3 regions of the Solibacillus sp. iso_87 genome follow, and region 3 is predicted to be linked to each of the others. Evidence: riboswitches for the same ligand, from Rfam matches in the RefSeq annotation. Region 3 holds a riboswitch; each other region holds the start of a gene.
The links. Region 3 has a riboswitch for cobalamin ahead of cobJ (precorrin-3B C(17)-methyltransferase). Riboswitches for the same ligand answer to the same signal wherever they lie in the genome.

Region 1 (4,287 bases), 1.5 Mb from region 3:
TTAATAAATATGGTCTTAACCCGGAATTAATTTTTTGGCATCGCGCAAGATTGATCAAATACTTGGCCATCTTAAATGACTTTAAGTGCGTATGTCCATTTTTAAATTCCTTCTTCGTATTGACGACCATATACTCCTGCTTTCGCCCTTTATAAAAAGGAATAATAATAAACTCATCTTTTTTAAAAATTTGATTCATATTATCTTCATCCTTTTCTCGAATATATTCAAAAACGACCTTTCACATACGGAGAAATAGTGATCACCCCGTTTCCTTTAATGCCCCTCCCGCCTCTCCTCTTTATTGGTCTTACGTTTCCATACCCTATTTACCGCTTACTTTATTCCATGTTCGAATAAAAAAGCACTTTTTTATCTATTATTAACAGTTCGGGTATGTTTTTACATTTAGTTAATATAGGATATTACAGAGGGAATGCATTTGACAGGACAATTGCTTGAACTTCACCGAATTTTCTGTAAAATTAAATCAAGTTCTGTCCATTACCTGTAATGTTTTGGTCGCACACTACATTTACAAGGATTGGGTAGAGCTTTCTTTATCGTCTCTGCTTGGCTGCATAAACGATAAAGTTCCGCTTATTGGTATTTTACTGGTAAAATAAATGGAATAGACTGAAAAACCGTACTTATTTTCCGGGCACACTTTATTCATTGAAAAAAAGGCTACATGAAAAGTAATTGTTTCTTTTAATGTAGCCAGTTTAGTAAATTTTATTTTATGAATTTTTTTTCTTGAAACTCTTTTCTACTTGGCTACTAAGAGCGCTGCCGCTTCTTCCAGCGTGACCATATTCGTAATCATCGAACAAGCCGCATCAAGAATCGGGAACGCTAATGCAGCACCCGATCCTTCCCCAAGTCGCATATTCATATGCAACATCGGTTCAAGTCCTAAAAGCGCTGCCGCAATTTTTGCACCTGGCTCTTCCGATAAATGCGATGGAATCAAATACGCTTTCACATTCGGATTCAATTTATAAGCGATTAATGCTGAAACGGTTGAAATATACCCATCAACTACGACCGGTACACGATTCGCCGCTGCTGCAAGGAAGATTCCCGCCATCCCGCAAATTTCCAGTCCGCCTACTTTTGCCACAACATCAATCGGATCATCCGCGTCCGGCTTATTTAATGCAATCGCTTTTCGAATAATTTCGGCTTTATATTCGATACCGCCAGCTCCAACTCCAGCTCCGAAGCCCGTTACTTCCAGCGGATCACAGCCATGAAGTACTGAAAGAACCGCTGCACTCGGCGTCGTATTCCCGATACCCATTTCTCCGGTACCGATAAGATTGATACCGTTTTGAATGGCTTCAACAGCGACTTCAATCCCTACTTCAATCGCCTGAATCGCTTCTTCTCGTGTCATGGCAGAACCTTTCGCCATATTGTCTGTCCCGTATTTCACCTTTTTAATGATTACTCCCGCATCTTGAGGTAAATCTTCCTTTACTCCGATATCTACCGGGATGACTTTTGCATTCGTTGTTTTCGCAATCGTACACATCCCTGTCGTCCCTTTTGGAAAGGAAAGTGTTTGGAAAACCGTTGTACTTTGCGGGTTCGGCGTTACCCCTTCTTCATACACACCGTGGTCTGCGGCCATAACGATCATCGCTTTGTTATCAATTTTCGGTGCAAGCTCGCCGGTAATTGTAGCGATTTGCATAGCTAAAGATTCAAGCTTCCCTAAACTTTGAGGCGGTTTTGCTAATGAGTCTATGTACTGTCGTGCTTTGTCTTCCATTTGTCGGTCGATTTCCTGAATTTGTTCAATCGTTTGCTGTAATAATTCCATATTCGTTTCCCCCATTAAAATGAATTTTGACAATAAAAATAGCCTGCAGTTTATTCGATAACAAATAAACTACAGACATATCCAGTGTCTATAAACAGTAAGCGTATTAGGCAGGTCTCCTGGCTCAGATTCTCGATTCCATAACCCCTTCCCAGATTTACATCCAGTGGGTTTTGCTACGAAACTCCTCTATACATTGTTGGGATTACGCTAAAGCTTTTCACTTTATTCCCTATTCTCCCTTAAAGGGCACCTAATGCTTGATGAATTTATCATTACTTTACTTTGAACCTGTTTTTTCGTCAAGAGGTGTATGCATTCAGCTTTGATACGTTTCCCCAATCGCCAATGTTTTCAGCTCCGCATTTTCCAACTCCGCCTGCTGCCAGTGGAAATGCAGCCGGTCAATCGCTTCTTTCGGTGTATCATCGGCCAGCATATACGCACCGTAATGCATCGGGATGAACACTTGTGCCCCGACATCACAGAACGCCTGGATCGCTTCTTCGGGTGTCACGTGGGAGGCATGCATAAACCATTCCGGCTCGTATGCACCAATCGGCATTAATGCTGTATGAATGTTAAAGCGTTCGCCGATTTCTTTGAAGCCTCTGAAATATCCGCTATCTCCAGCATAATAAATACTTTGCTCATCCGATACCGTTTGCAATACGAAGCCGCCCCAATGCGATGTATTCGTGTCCCACGGCATGCGTCTTGTCCAATGCTTCGCGGGAACGAAATGAATTTCGAGCGCCCCTGCTTCATACTTGTCATACCATGATAGCTCGATAAAGTTGTGCAGCTTATGACGCTTCATTAAATAACCGAGCCCTTCCGGAATAAGAAATAATATATCCGAGTTTCGTTTTTTCAATGCCTTTAACGTCGGTACGTGCAGGTGATCGTAATGCGCATGCGAGATAAGTACAATATCAATATCCGGCAGCTCATCTAACCGCAATCCCGGCTTCGTTAACCGTTTCGCCACACCCATCCAATTTGCCCAAACCGGATCCGTTAATATATTGAGCCCTTCTTTTTGAATCAAAAATGTCGAGTGACCAATCCACGTAACAGACTGCTCTGAACGGTTACTTTGTAAAAACGCATTCTGCTTTTCTTCACACTGCGGTACTTCGTAATCGACAACTTTCTTTTGCTTTGATCGCTGCCACTTCAGAACATCTTTAAATGTCCCGAGTCGATCATCTTCGTCTAAATTTGAAAAGCGTTCTCTCATCGCAGCACTCTCCTACCTCTAAAAGCTTAATTATATAAATTCCTACTATGATCAACCTGCTTTGGTTTCATTACTATCCTTGCAAAAAAGTAAACAAAAAGACTCAATAAAGCCCCGCGTGTAGTAAAGTTTTCTGATATCTGGATAGATGAAGTGATACCGCTCACGATATTCAATATGTAAAATACAAGGAATCCAAATAACGCAACTGTCATCACTTTATTTTTTCTAGACAATTGTTTTCGATACAGCGGGCTGCCAATGCAATTTCCGCTATACTTTGTCTCTTTAATTTGTTTAATTAAAGCATAAATTAAACAAGCAATTATAATTCCAACTACTGCAAACCCGATTATATCATCCATTTTCATTTTCCCCGTTTCGCTGTTCTCAAGAATAAATTCCCTTAATTTTTTTCGGCAAGACTTTATTTAGAATGATGCCTGCTAACGCCAATCCAATCAAAATCAATCCAATTTCTAATAGGTTATTTAGCCATGTGATTTCAATCATATCCGTTATATTGGAACCACCTATAATGATGAAAACGGCCCCAGCCCATGCCAATAAAAAACCTGCAGCAAATTGTAGCCATTCTTTTTTCGAAAGCTGTTTAAAAACCGCCCTATGCTTATAAAATTTCCTACTCGCAAAAATTAACAAAAACCCTGTTAAAATAAATCCGATCATCACAATCCCCCTTCTTGAAAATTGTTTATGTATGATGGTCCAACGCATCTGTTCCTTTAAAATGTTTGATTGTCGCCCATAACGAGACGATAAACAAAAACGAAAACAGGATAAAGGAAATCCCTGCTAACCATTTAGCAATGACTGATGACGGATTAATAAGTAGCTGGATATTTTTAAACAAGAAACCCGCGCACATAATTTGAGCTAAAATTAAGCTAATACATATAGAAATTGCTTTTGAATTTCCTTGTGCCATAACTGCACTCCTATTTAGTTATTATTTTACTATGCTAACATATTCTACTAACACTAGGTAGTATGGAATTCAGCTCATAAAACTCACAACACCCCTTCAACAAATAAAAAAACCAGCATGAATTTCTCCATGCTGGTATCCCTCAAATCAACTAAGTACACTATCACTTGCCGCATACACTTTCACGCGGTTGCGTCCTTCTTCCTTCGCCGTATATAAAGCGGTATCTGCTTTATGTAATAGCTGATACAGTGTTTCTTCTGTCCA
Region 2 (4,287 bases), 1.0 Mb from region 3:
GAAGGGGCACTTGCTTACACAATCGGCTTTATCGATATCGTAGGGAAGGCAAACTTAATTATTGCGAACAATTACGGAACACATACTCTTGAGATTTACATCGCATTAGCGGTTATTTATTGGATACTATCCATCTCCATTGAAAAAATCTTTGCCTTGCTTGAAAAAGCATTCAGTAAAGGGAAACAATCGATTAAAATAACGTAGGAGGGGGCTTACAATGGGATTGATCAACTGGCAATTTTTATTTGATACGTTTTTTGTTGCATTAAGTGGTGTTCCAGTAGCGCTTCTCGTTACGGTTGTTTCACTTTTTGTAGCCGTACCATTAGGTTTTTTACTAGCACTTGCACGTGTTTATGAAGTACCGGTCATCAACTTTTTTGCGAAAATCTACATCTCATTTGTCCGCGGTACACCTGTTATTATTCAAATTTTCGTTTTATATGCAACGATTCCCTTGCTGTTAAGTGGGTTGTTTGAGAAATACAATATCGACTATCCAATTTATGAAGTGAATCCGTTATGGTATGCATTTATCATTTTTTCATTTAATACAGCAGCAGTACTAATTGAAGTGTTTCGATCGGCCATACAAACTGTTCCGAAAGGTCAGCTGGAAGCCGCTCAATCAGTTGGACTTACAACAGCACAGGCTTACCGACGTATTATTATTCCACAAGCATTAGTGTCTGCGATGCCGAACCTGTGTACAGCGACGATCAACTTAATTAAAGCAACATCGCTCGGGTATGCGATTTCATTACAGGAAATCACCCTTAAGGCAAAAGTAGAGGCGAACTTTGGATACAATTATTTAGAGGCATATATTGATATTTTCATTGTTTATTTAATTATCTGTATGACGGTTGAATATTTATTTAAATGGTCTGAGAAGCGTTTAAGTCGCTATAAAGCGGTGACAGTTTAAGGAGGAATCGGAATGCTTGAAATTAAAAATATTCATAAAACATTTGGGGAACTCAAAATATTAAAAGGGGTCGATTTAACGATTGATAAAGGGGATGTCGTCGTCATTTTAGGTCCAAGTGGTTCGGGAAAAACGACATTGCTGCGCTGCATTAACTTTTTGGAACGTGCTGAAGAGGGGACCGCAAGTTTCGACAATATTTCGGTTGATTTAAATAAAGCGTCGAAAAAGGATATTTTAGCGATTCGTAAAAAAACTGCATTCGTCTTTCAAAACTACAATCTATTCAATAATAAAACAGCGCTTGAAAATGTAGCTGAAGGGCTTATCATCGGGCGTGGTATAAAAAAAGACGAAGCATATACAATTTCTAAAAAGGCCCTTGATAAAGTGGGCTTATCAGAGAAATATGATTCTTATCCAAGCCAATTGTCAGGTGGCCAACAACAACGTGTTGGCATTGCACGTGCTGTTGCATTAAATCCGGATATTATTTTATTTGATGAGCCAACATCAGCACTCGATCCTGAACTAGTAGGGGAAGTATTAGGTGTGATGAAAGACATCGCAAAAGAAGGGACGACAATGTTAGTCGTTACACATGAAATGTCGTTCGCGCGCGATGTGGCCAACCGTGTCATTTTCATGGACGGCGGGAATGTTATTGAAGAAGGCTCACCACACGAAATTTTCGTGCAGCCAAAAGAAGAACGTACAAAGCAATTCCTGCGCCGCGTACTTCCAGATGACTATACCTACCATATTTAAGGATAATGGGCATCCATTCATAGCTTACGTCAAATTATCTGACACTTTAATAAATCTGCATACATTCCGTTAATCTTCCGTTATAATAAAGGCATAAATTAAATATGGACGATAAAGGTTCTTACTCGTTGGATTGAGTAAGGAGTAAAAGGGAAATCGGTTCAATTCCGATGCGGTCCCGCCACTGTAATTGCTAGTTAAGAGCAACATGCCACTGAAAAAACTTTTCGGGAAGGCGCTCTTTAACGTTCATGCCTAAGCCAGGAGACCTGCCTTTATAATGCCCTGAATTATACCTACGAGGATAGGATATGGCGGATAAATTCTTTTTATTGAATATTATTTGCATATGTAAAGCTTCCTTCGTTTATAAGTAGGGAGCTTTTTATTTTTGTAGAAAATTATACAAAGAGATTTCAGGAGGTTTTTATTATGAAAAAATGGCAACTGCTTTCTTCCGCAGCATTACTTACATTAACATTGGCGGCATGTAATTCGGAAAAAGCTATAGATGAACAATCAACAAAGGGAAGCACAGAAGTAACTGAAACAGCACAATTTCCGGTTACATTAAAAGATGCTTTAGACAAAGAAATTACACTTGAAAAAGCACCGGAACGCATAATTACATTAGCCCCATCGAATACGGAAATTTTATTCGGCCTAGGATTAAACGATGAGATTATTGCTGTGAACGACAACGATACATATCCTGAAGAAGCATTATCAAAAGAATCAGTTGGAGGAATGGAGTTCAATTTAGAGCAAATAATCAGCCTGCAACCCGATTTAGTAGTCGCACATGAATCCGGAATGTACAGCTTCAATGAACAGGCAATTGCGCAGCTTGAAACAGTAGGCATTCCTGTCTTTGTTGTAAAAGATGCGAAAACATTTGAAGAAACATACGAAACAATTGAACAAATTGGACAGCTGACAAATAAAGATCAAGAAGCCGAAGAAATGATTGCCTCTATCAAAGAGGGGATTGAAGAAATTGAAGTGAAAGTAGCCGACCTGGAAGAGAAGTCCGTCTTTGTTGTTGTTGGGACAAATCCAGAACTATATGTTGCTGGACAGGAGACGTTCATTAGTGAAATGCTTGAAGTATTAAATGTAGAAAATGCCGTTCCGGAACTCGGGTGGCCGCAGTACAGCTCGGAGCAATTTGTAAAGAGCAATCCGGATATCATTTTAGTAACATATGAAAACGACTTGGCAGCAATCGAGGAAAATGATGCATATGCAGAAATGGATGCTGTGAAAAACGCCAATGTGAAATTAGTCGATAGCGATACGACAAGTCGACAAGGTCCGCGTATTGTAGAAGGTATTGAATCAATTGGGGAAGCAATTTATCCAGAGGTATTCAATGAATAAAAAATATTCAATCGCCTATGTACTATCGATTGGATTACTTTTAAGCAGTATATGGATCGGCATTTCGTTCGGGTCTGTTAATATTCCGTTTTCGACATTGTGGGATAAAACAACAGATCCGGTTGCATACAGTATTTTGTGGAAAATCCGAATGCCACGCGTCATTTTAGCCGCATTAATCGGGGCTTCTTTAGCAATTGCGGGGGCAGCATTCCAAGGGTTGCTTAAAAACCCTTTGGCAGATCCATACACATTAGGTATTTCATCAGGGGCCTCGGTAGGTGCGGTAATGACAATCTTTTTAGGCATTTCCATACCGGTGCTGGGTGTATTCACATTGCCGGTATTCAGTATGGCTGGAGCTGCATGTACGATGATCATCGTCCTGACATTTGCCAGACTTGTTGACCGCTCGATGAAAATGGAGACGCTGATTTTGACGGGAATTATTTTCAGCTCGTTTTTAGGGTCCTGTATTTCCTTAATGGTCGCACTTACTGGTGAACAGCTACGAGAAATCATCGGCTGGCTTCTAGGAAGTGTATCGATGCGAGGGTGGCCATATGTCCGGATGGTTCTGCCATTTATGGTGCTTGGAACGGCAATTATTTGGCTGACTCGCCGTGAATTGAATGCGATGATTTATGGAGAAGAGCGTGCCCAGTATTTAGGGGTAAATGTTAAGCGCAGCAAGTATATGATATTGGCGGGCGGTTCCATTCTAACAGGAGCGGCTGTTGCTGCATCCGGGACAATTGGATTTGTCGGATTAGTAGTACCGCATATGATTCGCCTGCTAATCGGAGCAGACCATCGACATTTATTGACATTGTCGTTTTTGAACGGTGCAAGCCTGCTCGTCATTTGTGACTTAGTATCGCGAACAATTATTGCTCCTATCGAACTGCCGATTGGTGTTATTACTTCCTTTATTGGAGCACCTGTCTTTGCCTATATTTTCTTCAAGCAACGTAGAAAGGTTGTTGCATAATGTTAAAAGTAAATAATCTATCCGGCGGTTACGGTGGGAAAACGGTTGTGAAAAATATGACGTTTCACATGGAAAAAGGAAGAATTCTCGGGATTCTTGGTCCGAACGGCAGCGGAAAATCGACATTACTGAAACTGATCAGTGGTGTGCTGAAGCCTGAAACAGGTGAAATTTTCATCGAAGAGAAACCGCTTAAAAGCTATGACAACAAGCAATT
Region 3 (4,287 bases):
GTAACAACAGTCGCCACCAGGTCATAGCCAGCTTGTATTAATCGAACCGCCAGCTCTCTTGCATCACTTGTTCCTGCTAAAAATAAAATCATCGTTTCACCTAGTCTCCACACGGGGCTTCTTCCACTTTAATTTTGCATGACATATCAACATAATTGAAATTCAGTATTTTCTTCACACGTTTAAAATACTTAAAGAAACGCTCATTAGGATGTGCATTTTCTTTATAGTCCGCAATGATATCCGTTAGTAAAGGAATCAATTTTTCCGGATCGATTCCCTCCAGGACAGGTTGTGCAGCATGAGCTGTTCGTCCAACTGGTTTAGAGCCGATAAACAAATCGAACTTTTTCTTGCGGTAAACAATGCCGATATCATCAAAAACCGCTCGATAACATGCCATACCGCATCCATTAAAACCGACGTGCAGCTCTTTCGGCATTTTAATGCCTCCGAGCGTTTCCATGATCTGTTCAGCATAAGGAATGGATTCCGCTTTTTCGCCGTAACAGAAATCACACGCCTTGACGATTACTACGTCGCCGACAGGTTGAACAAGTAAACCCGTTTTTTCTACCGTTTCTACGATTCTTTGAGGTGAATCAGTTGGTACCTTCAACACGAGACGGTGATCAGGCGTATACTCCATCGTACCCCGTTCTCCTACAACCTCCGCCAATGTAATCATTTGTACAGGTGTAATCATTTTATTGGCAACACCTGGTGATACAGCAAACTCAAATATGGATTCCACTTCTTGCTGCACTAAAAAAGGATTTTCTTCAACTTTTACAGCCAACGTTTCTTTATGTACGAGCGCTAATGCTTCATTTGCAAGCTGTAATGCGGTTGTTTTAATGGCTGCTGGTTCAACTATTTTTTTCTCGATCGCTTCAATTTTTTCATACCCGGTCTTTGCTTCACCAGTTTCCTGATCCAACGCCCAAGGTTCCGCTTCTTTTTTCAAACGTTGGTGCGGTTTTAATAGTTGTTTTTCTTCTCCTAGCGTATATTTTCGCTGATAACCACGAGGTGTAATGATTTTATTGTCATAGTAAAATGTTGAGGAATTCCCTACGACTACCGTAGTCAACATTCCGATATCGTGTTCCAGCATCTCTTCTAGTGTAGTTAACACAATATCCTGCGTATCCCGGTAGGCAGCTTTTACTAGTCCAACAGGTGTATCCGGAGAACGATACTTAAGCAAAATACGCTGTGCTTCAACAATTTGTCTCGTGCGTCTGCCAGATTTCGGGTTGTAGAACGCAACCACAAAGTCTGCCATTGCAGCTGCCTCAATCCGTTTTTCGATGACCGTCCATGGTGTTAAATGGTCACTTAAACTAATTGTGCACGAATCATGCATAACCGGGGCGCCAAGTAAACTTGCACAGGAGTTAATCGCTGATATACCCGGAACGACTTCTATTTCAATCCCCTCTTTTGCAGTCCAGCCCTTTTCGATTAATACTTCATATACGAGGCCCGCCATTCCGTAAACACCTGCATCACCACTGGAAATAACAGCAACTACATGGCCGGCTTCAGCCTGTTTTACAGCTTCCTGTGCGCGTGAAACTTCTTCAGTCATGCCAGTACTGACAATGGTTTTCGCCGTCACTAAGTGCTCAATCAGTTCAACATACGTTTTGTAGCCCATAATGTGATCACTTTGCTGCAGTGCATCGACTGCACGTTTTGTTATATGTTCCCGATCTCCAGGTCCGAACCCTACAACAAAGATCTTTCCTTTTTGCATGTAAATACCCTCCCTATTAGAAAAATACATCTCGCACCAAATAGGACGTGATGATAATTTTTCTTAAGTGGATTTCATTAAAAACTAGCATTGCTTATCCACTAAGAAATAAAAAAAGCCCGCACCTCTCGTTAGAAAGAGGTACGGGCATGTGAAATTAATACTAAAAAAGTATAGAAAAACACAAAAACAATTACTTGTTTCGCCTATACTTCTCCCTCCGAAAAGTAAGTATCGTTTAAATAAGCAGGTTTCCTGGCTTAAGCTTCCTTTTACTTTCACATCTTCCCATCTTTACGACAGTGATTCATTGTGATTTCATCAGCTATTACAGTAGCGGGGGCTGCATTAGTCTTTCACTAATTTCCCTTTTACCTTACAAAATTCTGTAAGCACTTATCTAAATTGCAAATTATTTAATTATTATAAAAATAACATAGTCTACTAAAAAATGATAGGGTAATTATTATCTTCATAAGCTTTTGAGCATAAATGAAACGTTTATTAATCGTGTATTAGGTGTTTTGTACATAAATTTACTATCCAACTAATCAAAGGTTGTTTAATTTCAATTGTTCACTTTATTATTTTCCTGTCACGGGTTCATTTAGCTTTTTTACATAGGCTACGGCATCTTTTATAGATGTGACAGCAATAATGTTGATATTAAGTTGCTCATTTATTTTTACTTCCTTCGCCTCTTCTTCATTTTCCATAGGTATAAGAATATGTGAAAGGCCGCTTTGTTCAGCAATTAAGGTTTTCGCTTTTATCGAACCAATTTCCTTCACATTTCCTTTGCTATCAATCGTTCCTGTTACGGCAATCGGTATGTTATTGTGGAATTCACCGTTTTCGATAAGACCGCTTAACACAGTGGCAAGTCCTGCACTGTCACCTTCTATATCGTCTCTCTTTAAAAATTGATCGATAGCTGTTGATTTCTCAGGCAAGTGGGCAATGACATTTTCCTTCATCGTCTCAAAATGTTTCTCCGCAGGGCGTACATAACTTAGTAATTCTTCATTTTTCGAACGGTACCGGGTTTTATTCGTGACAACTTCCGTATCCAAAACTTCTTTATTTGTTGAAAATTCGACAGTATGAATTAAATAGCCCAAATCTGTTATATATGGGACCTCAACAACTTCCACTGCCAGTACATTGACACCTGAATCTTCCACTATTTCAAAAGGCTCGTTATATGACATAAGAAAATAAGTATACTTTTCATAATCGATCAATCGGCTTTCAAATATAGTTAATAGAGCTAGTATATAAAATATCACTAAAAAAGCAGCTTTCAACTTCTTGTCGTTTCGGTAAAGAAAAAACCCGAAAATTGAAATACCTAAGCCGACTATAATAAAAATAATAAATTGATAACCGTTAATCTTACCGAAATAATACGCGAGTAAGCCTGCTATGTATAAAACGAATGGCAGTATCATTAAAAAAATACGTTTCAATTTTTCAGCTCCATGTTAAACTACAATTGGACTTTCAAAAACAATCCAATTGGCTGTTTGTGTACATTTGGTTGATTTTAATAAATGTCTTAATAATGATTTCTCAAATTGCTTCACATTCCACTCATAACGGTATTTCTTATACCAATCTACTACTTCTATGTAATGCAATTCTTTTATCCATGCTAACAATTGCTCATCCGTCATTCCCTTATCGAGTAATGCATCAATGACCGGTAGTATGCGTTCTTCTTCCTCATCAATTAAAGCGTATTCAGTATGAAGGCAGCTTTTTAAACTTTGTAATGCACTATATAATAATTGGGAGTCCATTATTAACGGATGTCTAATTGCTTCTGCCAATAAGTCACTTCCATGTGCAACCGCATGTGCCCAGCCTTTCGTATTGTTGAATCCCCGGTAATCCTTCTCAAGAAATAAATATTGAATACTTCGGTGAATAGCCTCAACGATGAGTTCTTCAGGCAAACTTCTTTTTTCACGATCTTTACCTAAAATAAGGGTGATAACAAGTGCCGAAAACGATCGTGTAAATACATCATCTGAAGGATCATTGTGTGTAATATTTAAATAAAGATGCTCGTCATCCAAGCATGTTTTTAATATGGCAATTAATTGTTTGTCAGTAAATTGTTCATTCAGAATTAATTCGCAAAATCCCCGATAAATTAGGTTATCACGTAAATAGGCATCCGTATTTCCGATATTTTTTAGCATAAATTCGATTAATTCGTTGAGATCAATTAAATTTAGGTTAATCGATTTATTTACTAACCCTTCTAAATGTTCTTTCATCATCAATTGAATTGCTCCTTTTTTATTGACCCATTTCAAAAAGTTTTTTTAATGGCTCAGGAATTTTTGCAACTTTTTTCTTTTTTAAATCGAAAAAGCATCCTGATTGTTTTCCAGTACAATGTGTATGCCTCTCCGTTGTAATTTCCAACTCCATTTCCCAACTTGATTGCCCGATTTTCACCATCCAGCACCGTCCGATCGGTTTATCGAAAATTGTTAAAGGAGCTTTGTATTCAA

Region 1: another riboswitch for cobalamin. It lies ahead of cobT (nicotinate-nucleotide--dimethylbenzimidazole phosphoribosyltransferase); the one in region 3 lies ahead of cobJ (precorrin-3B C(17)-methyltransferase).
Region 2: another riboswitch for cobalamin. It lies ahead of AC0VXV_RS03180 (ABC transporter substrate-binding protein); the one in region 3 lies ahead of cobJ (precorrin-3B C(17)-methyltransferase).

The regions. Positions count from the first base shown of each region.
Region 1 is NZ_CM149656.1:3,107,907-3,112,193, forward strand. Features, by position in the region: gene AC0VXV_RS15925 (hypothetical protein) at 1-199, opposite strand, end outside; gene cobT (nicotinate-nucleotide--dimethylbenzimidazole phosphoribosyltransferase) at 770-1,828, opposite strand; cobalamin riboswitch at 1,921-2,098, opposite strand; gene AC0VXV_RS15935 (MBL fold metallo-hydrolase) at 2,148-3,071, opposite strand; gene AC0VXV_RS15940 (4-aminobutyrate aminotransferase) at 3,098-3,436, opposite strand; gene AC0VXV_RS15945 (hypothetical protein) at 3,462-3,761, opposite strand; gene AC0VXV_RS15950 (hypothetical protein) at 3,787-4,020, opposite strand; gene AC0VXV_RS15955 (histidine kinase N-terminal 7TM domain-containing diguanylate cyclase) at 4,168-4,287, opposite strand, start outside.
Region 2 is NZ_CM149656.1:617,911-622,197, forward strand. Features, by position in the region: gene AC0VXV_RS03165 (amino acid ABC transporter permease) at 1-207, shown strand, start outside; gene AC0VXV_RS03170 (amino acid ABC transporter permease) at 221-931, shown strand; gene AC0VXV_RS03175 (amino acid ABC transporter ATP-binding protein) at 944-1,699, shown strand; cobalamin riboswitch at 1,798-1,990, shown strand; gene AC0VXV_RS03180 (ABC transporter substrate-binding protein) at 2,132-3,079, shown strand; gene AC0VXV_RS03185 (FecCD family ABC transporter permease) at 3,072-4,070, shown strand; gene AC0VXV_RS03190 (adenosylcobinamide amidohydrolase) at 4,070-4,287, shown strand, end outside.
Region 3 is NZ_CM149656.1:1,619,675-1,623,961, reverse strand. Features, by position in the region: gene cobK (precorrin-6A reductase) at 1-92, opposite strand, end outside; gene cobJ (precorrin-3B C(17)-methyltransferase) at 101-1,762, opposite strand; cobalamin riboswitch at 1,991-2,177, opposite strand; gene AC0VXV_RS07955 (S16 family serine protease) at 2,347-3,231, opposite strand; gene AC0VXV_RS07950 (DUF2785 domain-containing protein) at 3,247-4,050, opposite strand; gene AC0VXV_RS07945 (acyl-CoA thioesterase) at 4,070-4,287, opposite strand, start outside.